DNA from 2 places in the Acinetobacter sp. A2 genome. Region 1 is predicted to be linked to the other one. Evidence: predicted binding sites of a transcription regulator. Region 1 holds the regulator's gene; the other holds the start of a gene.
What was found. Region 1 encodes PhoB, which activates phosphate uptake and scavenging genes when phosphate is short. Its sites were predicted from a motif close to TGTCATNAANCTGTCATAA; they were not measured.
Positions count from the first base shown of each region.

Region 2: the regulator PhoB is predicted to act here: its motif matches at 1,520-1,538, upstream of ACNS8M_RS10000 (inorganic phosphate transporter).

Region 1 is NZ_CP183239.1:2,774,811-2,781,099, forward strand. Features, by position in the region: gene ACNS8M_RS13145 (MATE family efflux transporter) at 1-170, shown strand, start outside; gene ACNS8M_RS13150 (SDR family NAD(P)-dependent oxidoreductase) at 196-1,035, opposite strand; gene ACNS8M_RS13155 (TetR/AcrR family transcriptional regulator) at 1,247-1,966, shown strand; gene phoB (phosphate regulon transcriptional regulator PhoB) at 2,180-2,890, shown strand; gene phoR (phosphate regulon sensor histidine kinase PhoR) at 2,900-4,258, shown strand; gene asd (archaetidylserine decarboxylase) at 4,342-5,202, opposite strand; gene ACNS8M_RS13175 (sulfurtransferase) at 5,199-6,041, opposite strand; gene pncB (nicotinate phosphoribosyltransferase) at 6,216-6,289, opposite strand, start outside.
Region 2 is NZ_CP183239.1:2,092,313-2,098,601, reverse strand. Features, by position in the region: gene metH (methionine synthase) at 1-1,079, opposite strand, end outside; gene ACNS8M_RS10000 (inorganic phosphate transporter) at 1,584-3,203, shown strand; gene ACNS8M_RS09995 (hypothetical protein) at 3,317-4,864, opposite strand; gene ACNS8M_RS09990 (hypothetical protein) at 5,073-5,267, opposite strand; gene ACNS8M_RS09985 (rhomboid family intramembrane serine protease) at 5,433-6,050, opposite strand; gene nfuA (Fe-S biogenesis protein NfuA) at 6,208-6,289, shown strand, end outside.

The sequences.
Region 1 (6,289 bases):
TTTTAGCCATTGTGCTGATTGAAGTGCCATGTGCCTATTTGTTTAGTCAACGCTGGGGCTTGGAAGGTATTTGGTATGCCTATGCCTTGGCATTTGTGAGCCTGTGCATCGGTCAAGGCGCGTATTATCAATTCGTCTGGAAGAAAAAGACCATCCAGGTTTTAGTCTAAATGGTCTTGTTTAGTCTAGATTAGATTAACTACGTTTTTTACCCAGCTTGGTTGCCCATGCTGTGACTTTTTGATAACCCGTTGGAACAATACGCTGAATCAAGTCTAAGCTTTTCGCATCATTACCAATCAATAAACGGCGTTTATCTTTTTGTACCGCTTCTAAAATTTGACGTGCTGCTTCTTCAGGTGGACAACGCAATAATTTATTAAATGCACGTGCCGATTTTTCAGGATTCATACCCAACGTGCGCATGCTGTCATTCATTTTTGCGTTATTGGCAATATTGGTACGAATCCCACCTGGATGTACACTCAATGCACTCACACCGCAGTTTTCCAAGTCCAATTCCTGACGCAAAGACTCTGTAAAACCACGCACCGCAAATTTGGTTGCGTTATAGGCCGACTGAGTCGGTTGTGCGGTTAAACCAAACAAACTTGAAATATTAATAATATGGCCATCGCCCGTTTGTTTAATTAAAGGCAAAAACTCTTTGGTGCCATACACCACGCCCCAAAAGTTAATGCCAACAATCCACTCCAGTTCTTCGTAAGTTGCGCCCTCTACAGTAGAACCCAAAGCCACGCCTGCATTATTAAAAATCATATTCACCGAGCCGTGATCTTGTACAGTTTCTGCCGCCCAAGCACGCATTTGCTCCAGCTGAGACACATCTACCTTTTTAATGGTCACACGCACATTGCTGTTTTTTAACAAGTCTACCGTTTGGGCCAAACCTTGTTCATTCACATCACTAAGCGATAAATGACAGCCTTGCTGTGCCAAAAGCACTGCCAGTTGCTGTCCAATCCCCGAGCCTGCACCTGTAATTGCGGCAACTTTATTTTTAAAATTTTTCATGTGGTTTCCTTGAGTGTGTTGCCTGCACAGTTCAGACCTGCTTGTTTTTCTGTAGGGCTGTGCAGTTATATCGCTTTCAATATAATTTTGACAATAACTATTGTCAATATAAGTCAAAACGAATATCGCAAACAAATATGAAAACATAGGTTTAACAGATAATTATTGCTAATATAAAACCCATTAACGAATTTATTTGGCTCAGGTGAAGATGACAGAACAACTGCCCATCCACGCAGACACACAACAACAGCCCCAAAAACAACAAAAAGAACGTCAGTTTAAAGGTCTGTCTTTAACTGAACGCAAACAGGCACGTCGGGAAAAACTGATTGAAGCGGGTATTCAGGCCTATGGTACGCATGGTTTTTTTGCCGTGACTGTCAAAGATATTTGTACCGAAGCCAAACTGACCGAGCGTTACTTTTACGAATCCTTTAAAAAAAGCGAAGAACTATTTCAGACTATTTTTTTAAAACTGATTGATGAATTGCAGCAAAATGTCATGCAAGCCATTATGCAGGCATCCACCGACCCGAAAAAAATGATTGATGCAGGCCTGACCGCCTTGCTGACCACCCTAAAAAACAACCCACAAATGGCACGTATTATTTATATAGATGCCATGTTGGTACAGGAACTGCATAATCAGGCCACTATTCACGAAACCATGTCACGTTTTGACCGTATGATTCAGGCCTTTGTGATGTTGATGATGCCGCATTTAGACCGCCCTAACCGTGAAATTTCCTTGGTTGCCACAGGCTTAAATGGCTATGTCACCCAAATTGCGATTCGCTGGGTCATGAGTGATTTTAAACAATCGATGGAAGATGTTTTGTCGTCTTGCCGCATTGTATTTTTATCACTGCTTCAAACCTTTTCAGACAAAGAGCAAGTGCTTGATAAAGATTCCAGCAATCTGTCATAAAACTGAAAAATATTCATAATATTTTTTAATTTCATTATTTTACTTTGACTGAATATCTGCAGATATTTCATCAAATCGACACTAGTTTGTCACAAATTATTGCAAAAATAGCCTGTTTACCCCTTTCTGCAATGATACTGTCATAATTAATCTTTGTAATAAGCCTGTCATAAATAAAACGGTCCACCGTTAACATCTATAGGATATTGCGTTGTGAAAGATGACTACATTTTAATCGTCGATGACGAACTCCCAATTCGGGAAATGATCCATACCTCTTTAGATATGGCAGGCTTTCAGTGCTTACAGGCAGAAGATGCAAAACAAGCGCATCAAATGATTGTCGATCAACGTCCAGCGCTTATCTTGCTTGATTGGATGATGCCAGGCGGTGTCAGCGGTGTAGACTTGTGCCGTCGCCTAAAACGTGACGATAACCTTGCAGAAATTCCAGTGATTATGCTGACTGCACGTGGCGAAGAAGACCACAAGGTTCAAGGGCTAGATGCAGGCGCAGATGACTACATGACCAAGCCTTTCTCGACCCGTGAACTGGTGTCGCGTATTAAAGCGGTATTACGTCGTGCCAATGCCCTAAGCGGTGAAAAAACCATTGATGCCAACGGTTTAATTCTAGACCCAGTTAGCCAGCGGGTGAGTTTTGGTGACAATATTTTAGAAATGGGGCCAACTGAATATCGCTTACTTGCGTTCTTTATGACCCATCCTGAACGTGCCTATACCCGTGCACAATTGCTTGACCAAGTCTGGGGCGGCAATGTATATATTGAAGACCGAACTATTGATGTGCATATTCGTCGTTTACGTAAAGTCTTGGAACCGTATGGTGTAGACCGTTTTGTGCAAACGGTACGTGGTACAGGTTATCGCTTCTCGACGCGTGCGGATGTTGCTTTAGGCTAAAATTATTTTATGTACGAACCTTACCCAGTCCCTGAACTCGCCCGTGACCTCAAACAAGTTCGTTACAGCAGTTTATGGACTTTTGCCAAACAAGACTTTCGTTTACTGGCCTTTTTTCTCATTATTGCAAGTTTGATTGGATTTGGGATTGGGTATTTTTGGATTTGTATTAGCATCGCCTTTTTGCTGTTTTTTCTTCAGCAAATGCGCTCTTTATACTTAGTCAACGACTGGATTTCTAATCGTCCCTATGATGTGCCGCCCAATCTGCACGGCATTTGGGGGGCATTGTTATTCAATGTTTATCGCTCACAACGTCAGGAACGTATTGTTCAGGCCGAAATGGTCGGGCTGATTGACCGCGCACAGTCATCTCTAGTGGCATTAGATGAAGCTGTCATGCTGATTGATGAAAATCACCAAATTGAATGGTGGAACCCTGCCGCAGAAAAACTTTTAGGTATTCAGCCCTTAGACCGTGGACGCAATATTCTGACTATTTTGCGCCAACCGAATTTTATTGAATATTTTAACCATATTGACCAAGCACCCGATGGCTTAAAGATGAAATCGACCGTATGCGAAGGGCAATACGTACAGGTTAAAATGACCCAATTTGGTGGAGATAGCCGTTTGTTATTTGCCTACGACATGACCCGTATGCATAACCTTGAGCAAATGCGTAAAGACTTTGTCGATAACATTTCACACGAATTGCGCACCCCGCTGACCGTACTCAGTGGCTATATTGAAACCTTTACCGATCAAGAAGAGATTAACCCACGCTGGAAACGTGCTTTCGAGCAAATGCAGTCACAAACCCGCCGCATGAATGCGTTGGTGAATGACCTGCTTTTATTATCTCGCTTGGAAAATGAAAAAACCATCGCCAAAAATCAAATCATTGAAATGCCAAGTTTAATGAATCAATTATTTGATGATGCGCATGCCTATAATGTCGATTATGGTCATACCCTCAACTTAAATATTGACAGTCATTATGATTTAATCGGTTCAGATGTAGAACTGGCCAGTGCCTTTAGTAACCTGATTACTAATGCCATTAAATACACCCCGAAAGGCGGTACCGTTACCATTGGCTGGCATGATGATGGCAATCAAGGCTATTTTACTGTGGAAGATACAGGCATCGGGATTGATCCTAAACATTTACCACGTCTGACCGAGCGCTTTTACCGTGTAGACAGCGCACGCAGCCGACAAACTGGCGGCACAGGTTTAGGCTTAGCAATTGTGAAGCACGTTTTAATGCAGCACAACGCACACTTGGAAGTAGAATCTAAAGAAAATCAAGGCTCTACCTTTAAAGTCGTGTTCCCGAAAGAACGTTTATACCATGTGACTTAAGTTCAAGTTTAAAAATATCCTGCTCATTGAAATCAAAAAAACGCCAAATCAATTTGGCGTTTTTTATTTCTCAACCCATAAAATTATACTGCGGTAACGGTATGCCCCAAGGCTTTACCCATTTCCACCACCGAATTGGCTTGGAATTCAGCATCCCACTGCATTTTATTTTCTTCAAATAAAACAATTGCCGTTGAACCCAAATAAAAACGTCCCAATTCTGCACCCTTTTCAAGGAACAATTGGTGTTGATTCAGTTCTAAACGCCCCGATGGTTTCACCTTGCCTGTAGCTACGGTTTCAATACCCGCTACAATCATCGCACCCACCAAAACAACCGCCATACGACCCAGTTCGGTATCAAACAAACACACCATACGCTCATTGCGGGCAAATAAACCTGGAATATTTTCTGCTGTGGTTTGGTTCACCGAAAATAGCTCACCTGGCACATAAAGAGTTTCAGTCAGTGTGCCTGCAAACGGCATATGCACGCGGTGATAATCTCTCGGAGATAAATATACCGTGGCAAACTGACCATTTTTAAATGGTTCTGCCAGTTGCGGGTCGGCAATTAAATTTTCAACAGTAAATTGCTGGCCTTTGGCTTGAAAAATAGCGCCATCTTCAATTTTACCCAATTGCGAAATTGCACCATCTGCAGGCGATACAATGCTGCTCGGATTGCTGTCAATTTCACGTACGCCCTGCTTTAAAGAACGGGTGAAAAATTCATTAAAAGATTTATATTTCAAGGCATTGCTTTGCTCTGCCAATGACATATCAATGCCATACTGGGCTTTAAATGCCGTAATAACCGCATTTTTCAGTACAGGATGCTCGCTAGCTGCAAGTTTACCTACAACACGTGATAATTGATGTTGTGGCACAACGCGCTGTGCCTGAATGAAAATTTGTTTTTTTAAACGTGATGTGAGGCTCAAGACGGCAACTCTCCAGTAATAACAGGACTGTCAGGGCGGTTGCCCCATTCACTCCACGCACCATCGTAGGCCTGAATTTGCCAACCCAGTAATCTTCCTAAAATATAGGCCAGACCTGAACGGTGATGTGACTGACAATACACCACTACAGGTTCATTGAGATTGAATCCGAGTTGTTCCAGACGCTGTCGTGTGCGTTCTAAGGGGTGCAATTTTAAATGATTTTCACGATTAAGGGCAGTACTCCATTCAAAATGCAATGCCCCTGGTATGTGACCACCGCGTCGTGCAGCCAAACGCAGCCCTGTATATTCATCTACAGTACGGCAATCCCACAGTTGAACAGACTGGTTTTGGCACTTTTCTAATAGCTCATCATATTGAATACGATACTGATTTTGCGCTACAACAGGAGCAAGTGTACTGACAGGTTTCAGTGATTCAACTTCAGAAGTGGTCGGAAAACCTGCGGCCAACCAAGCATGAATACCGCCATTGAGCAAACTGGTATTTTCAAAGCCTAAACAGTGCAAGTTCCAGATCAAACGCCCAGCCCATGCACCGCCTTCATCATCATAAGCCACCACATGATGCTCAGGCGAGATATTCAAATACTGAATCAAATCCTGTAAGGCTTCAGGTTCTGGCAATAGACCCGAAGTATCTTCATCCTGACGTAACAGCATGCTCGGTTTGACCTGTAAGGCATGCGGCAGATGCAATTGCTCATACACCGAATTACGGCTTAAATCGACAATGCGTAATTTGTCATGTCCTAAAACGGGGACTAAATCTTCTGCTTCAATCAGCAGTCCAAAATCGAATGGTGAAGCGTTCATTTTTATGCTGTTCAGTCTGGTTGGCAATCCACTTTAACTTAGTATAGGTCATTTTTGGGCGCATACTGTTTTTTTCATAACTTTCTCAGAATTTTAACAATCACATGCTTTAATCTAGAAAAAAACCGAAGATTTTCTTCGGTCTTTTTTCAGTTTTTATAGGTTTGTTGGTCTTTAAACTGGTGCTTGAATATCAAAAACTTGACGCAAATATGCCAAGAAGGTGTCATTATCGGTCATGGTTTTAC
Region 2 (6,289 bases), 680 kb from region 1:
GTACGCTCACCCACGTTCACAAATAAAGAGTCGTCATAAATGTTAAATGGTTCTAAACCACTTAAACGACAGGCAGGTTTAATTTCTGGAATTTTACGTGGTGGAATGTCTTTTACTGCATTGTAAATTGCACGAATGTGGTCAGGCGTTGTACCACAGCAACCACCTGTAATATTGATGAGACCACTTTCTGCAAATTCTTTTAAGAAGGCTGCAGTTTGTTCAGGGGTTTCATCATAACCACCAAAGGCATTTGGCAAGCCTGCGTTCGGGTGGGCTGAAACAAATACATCGGCCACGTCTGAAACAGTTTTGACGTGCGGACGCATGGCATCTGCACCCAAAGCACAGTTAAAACCAATTGAAAGTAAATCACCATGACGTACCGAGTTCCAGAACGCTTCTGCAGTTTGACCCGTTAAGGTACGGCCTGAAGCATCAGTGATGGTGCCAGAAATCATTAATGGCAACTCACGACCGAGTTGTTTGAATACTTCTTTAACCGCAAAAATGGCAGCTTTACAGTTTAAGGTATCAAACACAGTTTCAATGAGCAGAATATCTGCACCACCTTCAATTAAGGCATGCGCAGCTTCAATATAATTTTCTTTGAGTGCATCAAACGTAATGTTACGGAATGCAGGGTCATTTACATTGGGTGAAATTGAACAAGTACGAGATGTCGGGCCGAGTACACCTGCCACAAAACGTGGTTTGTCTGGGGTTGAATATTTTTCGCAGGCCGCTTTGGCCAAACGTGCTGCTTCACGGTTAATTTCAGGAACTAAATCTTCCATGTGGTAGTCAGACATAGAAACCCGAGTGCCGTTAAAGCTGTTGGTTTCAATAATGTCTGCGCCTGCATCTAAATAGGCTTCGTGAATGCCCTGAATAATTTGCGGTTGGGTCAGTACCAATAAGTCATTGTTACCTTTAAGGTCATGTGCCCAATCTGCAAAGCGTTCACCACGATAATCGGCTTCTTCCAATTGATGGCGTTGAATCATAGTACCCATGGCACCATCGATAATTAAAATTCTTTGGGCAAGAAGCGCTTTCAGGGTGGTAAGCGTGGACATAAAAAACCCTTTATGACTGAATCCGAAATGAGCGCTATTTTAGCAGAGTTCGCTACGCTTTCGTGCACTTGAAACAGATACAGAGACAGGAAGTCTGAAAAATTGTGTATAAAGCAGTGATTTTGCAATTTTGCTTGGCTTTGAATTTGAAATACTTGAATAAAAGTGTTGATGAATCGCATTCCAATTTAGATTTCGTATTGAATCGTCATGGATTTGTCATATTGCTCAGGCAAAATTGGCTCACCATGAAATTTGTCTGAATTTTTAGACAAATATGACAACCGTGTAACAATCTAAATTAGAGGGAATGTCATAAGAAAAGTAGGTTTATTTAGTCTAAGTGTTTAAATTTAAATATTTATTTTATATTTATACACAAAAAACACAGTTTAAAATGTGAAAATAAAGTATGAAAGTTGCTTTATATAGCAGCTCTTTGTCATATAATTGTCACAATTTAATTGAACAATAAGGGGATTTTAAATCCTCTTTTCTGCTTGCATGAATTCTAATCCAACTCCTGTAGATTCAGCACACAAGTCGACCACTAAATCGACCAATGTTCATGTGCCTACACCGAAATTTTTTATGCCGGTGTTTTTAACGATCATCGTTTCTACCCTTATTTATATTGGTTTCCAATTGTCTGCGGACTTATCCCATGTACCTGCGTTAAGCATGTACTCGGTGATTTTATTGGCAACCGCTTTATTCATTGCTTTAGGCTTTGAATTTGTGAATGGTTTCCATGACACAGCCAACGCTGTAGCAACAGTTATTTATACCAATGCCTTATCTGCACCTGTGGCAGTAATGTGGGCAGGTTTCTGTAACTTCCTTGGGGTTATGGTGGCCAGTGGGGCAGTTGCCTACGGTATTATTGCTTTACTTCCAGTCGAGCTGATTATGAATGTCGGTTCGGGTGCAGGTTTTGCCATGGTGTTCGCCATGTTGATTGCTGCAATTGTTTGGAACTTGGGTACGTGGTTCTTTGGTATTCCTGCGTCAAGTTCACACACTTTAATCGGTTCGATTTTAGGTGTGGGTATTATGAACTACTTGCTCAATTCAGGAGCGGGTGCCAGTGGCGTAGACATGGAACAAGTGATGAAAGTCGGTAAGGCTTTATTGTTCTCGCCATTAATTGGTTTTGCCTTTGCTGCGATTTTGTTCTTCTTGGTGAAAAAAATCTTCAAGAAACAAATGGAATTGTTCCAGCCGCCTGAAGGCAATAAACCACCACCACCACTAATTCGTGCCATTCTTATTTTTACCTGTACAGGGGTAAGTTTTGCGCATGGTTCAAACGATGGTCAAAAGGGCATGGGTTTAATCATGTTGATTTTGATCGGGATTGTACCTTTGGCTTACTCGTTGAATAAAGAGTTAGACCAAAACCACATTCAATCGTTCCAACAGCTTTCAACTCAAACGGCCGATGTGATTTATACACAGCATGCAGATATGCCAGATGAGAAAGCACGTCAGATTATCACCAGTTATATTCAGACCAAAGAAATCACGCCTGAAGTGGTGCCTGCTTTGGCAAGCTTAACTGATCACTTGGGTGAGCGTGTTGGTCAGTACGGTAACTTAAAAGATGTGCCTGAAGCTGAAGTGGCAGAAATGCGTAATGACATGTATTTAAGTACCACTTCGTTCAAACGTTTAGACAAAGCCAATGCTTTGCCTGAAATGACTGATGAACAAAAGAAAGTGGTTAAAAGCTATCGCAGTCACTTAGATTCATTCTTACAGTACATTCCAACGTGGGTTAAAGTTGCAGTTGCTTTGGCACTGGGTCTAGGTACGATGGTTGGTTGGAAACGTATTGTGGTCACTGTGGGTGAGCGTATTGGTAAGCAACACATGACTTATGGTCAGGGGATGTCTGCCGAGCTTGTTGCAATGTCTACCATTGCTGCTGCAGATGGTTTGGGTATGCCAGTTTCGACAACACACGTATTGAACAGTGCGGTTGCAGGTACAATGGTTGCCAATAAATCAGGTCTGAATTTCCAAATGGTTCGCACCATTCTTTCTGCATGGATTTTCACGCTACCTGCAACGATTTGCTTATCGGGTAGCTTGTTCTGGTTATTCCTAAAAGTGTTTAACTAATATCAAACATTTGAGTGTTAAAAAAGCGCTGTAACGATACAGCGCTTTTTTTGTGCTTACAGATCAATTAAATGAAATATCTACAAGCAAGTTTTTAAAGTGAGGTCTCTGCTTTACTTTTTAAACTTAGCGATGACTTTGTCTAGCGGTAATTTATCTGCAGCAAAACCATATAGCGCAGCAAAAGGCAGTGCAGTGCGGGCTAAATATGCCACACGCCATAATCCACCGTGGTTAGCACCTTCCATCATCAATTGAAGAGGATGCTCAAGTTGCACAGCAGGGTTAGCCGCTGAATCCGGATTACGCAAGTCATGAATCCATAAGGCTGCCATAATGGCATTGGTGGTTTCAGGGCTAAACGCTTCTACATCAAACAAACTAGCACCGCTAAATGCAGCTTTCAGTAATGGATTTTTGGTGACTGAATGTGTGGTGGTTGAAGGTGCAATATTGATGCTGACACGCTGACCGTTATGACGGGATAAGATTGCGCGCCATTGTTGGATGCGTTTAGCTAAGGCATAGTTTGGGCCTTGTTCAACCACCAAACAGTCTGCAATGCCATAATGCTGCCCGTTGTCTGAAGCAATTAAATTGTGCAGATTTTTTTGGAAGAAATGACTGCGTGATATAGTGGAAATACTTTTGGTCAGTAATTTTTGCCCTTGAGAGCGTTGCTTAAACTTCTCTGCCGATGCGCTAACCACTTCTTCAGGCACAGCATAGACATCGGTTGGGGTGCACATAAACATCAGGCTGGTATCAGGCTTTTGTGCACTGACGTATTGCATTATAGCATCCATTGCCATGGCAACACGCACGTGTTTTTCACCATCTAAATAAGCAATCGCAGCAAGATCGAGTGTTTCAGATTTTTGCGCTAACCAATGCGCAATTTCTGGAGTTTGGGTTAGTAAGTTTGCCCCCAGTTTTTCCTGTAAAATATTCAACGGACTATCTGTTGGCAATGGCTCGGAACTAGGTGCATACAAGGTGGCATTACCTTGCTGAACCGTGGTTAAAATTTTGTTCCATACACGGCTATTGGGTAAATCGACCGCAATGATATTGGCTTTCCATTTGGCTAACCATGTCAGTGGGCCAGCTTCAGAAGCTGCACCAAATAGCACCGTATTACGGTCTGACAAATCAAACCATTCGGGATGCGCCACAGCTGCATTTAACGCAGCAGCATGACTTGGTTCAATAATCCCTGCAGCCAACCACGCTGCAATTTGATCCAACAAGGCTTGACCTTGTAATTTCTGCCCATGATAAGGCACATACCATTCAGGCTCAGCCTGACTAGTCCCTTGTAATTTAAAGGTATGCAAATTTTCAGTAGGCAGTTGCATGGCATCTTTCAGCACATGTTTTTGGCCATGACGATAAAACTCAAAACTTTGATGTGCTTTTCTTAAACCATCTTCTGCAATTTGAATAGGGTTGTGCTGGCTACGAATACCATGCTCGACCAAAGCTTTAAAATATTGCGGGTAGTGTTTACGCCAGTTTTTTTCAGCCAAAGCTTTGTTTGAACTTTCATGATCTACCGTGGCTAATGCTTCGGCAATAATTTGCTTACCAGTGCCTGATGTACTGGGTTTGTGATTTTCAGGATGAATTGGGAACTGTAGGCCATCGTAAGAAGTGGACATGCAAAAACTCGCAAACTAAATTGAAATTAATATACAGATGTATACATTATCTATGCCAAATTGCGAGTTTGGGTGGCATAAACTACCAAAATTGTATGAATTCTAAAGTAAAATTTGCATAAAAAACCTTCGTGGAAACGAAGGTTTTTAGCGAAGAACTTTTGGAAAAGTAGTAGTTTTTGAAGAAATGGCAGATTGCTTCAGCAAATTAACAGCGTCCTTTTTTAGCCTGACCAGGTGGGCAGAAGTCACCATTTGTATGTGGATGGCGGTGCGGAGAATAGCCTTTCGGATAAACGCTCCGATCTGGATCGACCACAATACTCCCTTCAGGGGTATGTACCGCACAGGCGCCTAAACTTAAACTGAGTAATATACTGCTCAGAAGTGCAATTTTTTTCATGCCACACTCCTTTTTTGTTTTATGTGTATTCAGTATAGGCTGAGGCTGGGTTACAGCGTGTTATTGCTTATCAGTATTATTGTGCAAAGAATGATCGGTTTATTTTGCGTAAAAAGCGACTCAATGCATATACATAGAGCCGCTGTATGCTGCGATGTGAGGTGACTAGAAAGGCAATTGAGCCAATTTATTCAAGAAATGTGGCAAGATGCGAGGCTCAATTAAAATAGTGACAACCACACCATAAGCTGCGCCCCATAAATGCGCACTGTGGTTAATATTAGAATTGCCTCGTTTACCTGACCAAATGCTATATGCCACGTACAGCACTGCAAAAATAATAGCCGGAACTGGAATGAAGAACACAAAAATCAACTTCCATGGCTCAAATAAAATATAGGCAAATAGCACTGCAGATACCGCACCCGAAGCGCCTAAACTGGCCCAGCGATGGTCATTTTTGTGTTTTAAATAGCTTGGAATAATTGCAGCAATTAAGCCGCCTAAATAGAACAGCACAAAGCCTAGATCATACAAATATTGACGATAAAAGCTTTCAATAATGCTCCCGAAGAAAAACAGCGTGATCATATTGAACAGCAAATGCGTACCATCGGCATGCACAAAGCCATGCGTGATAAAGCGGTCATATTGCCCACGTTGCATGGCAGGTGGCCAAAAGATCAGTCGGTTCATCAATTCTTGTTTGGAAAATGCCAGCAATGAGACAATGACCGTAATGATGATCAGAGTTACGGTATGATTAATGGGTAAATCGAGCATAAACGCCTATTCTTTTAATTGAATTCTGCTGTAATAATGCATCAAAACCAAGTTTGAGTCGAACTTTGTGAATAAATCCGACAATTTTGGTTGATTTTTTTTTATTACCCCGCATCTTCAGTTAAAATAGCCACTTCAGCTTGAGGAAATTATTGTTATGTCGACTGAGAACAGCAGCACAGCAGTTGTAGATGAAATTCCAAACTTATTGATTACGCCAACTGCTCAAGAGTATTTGA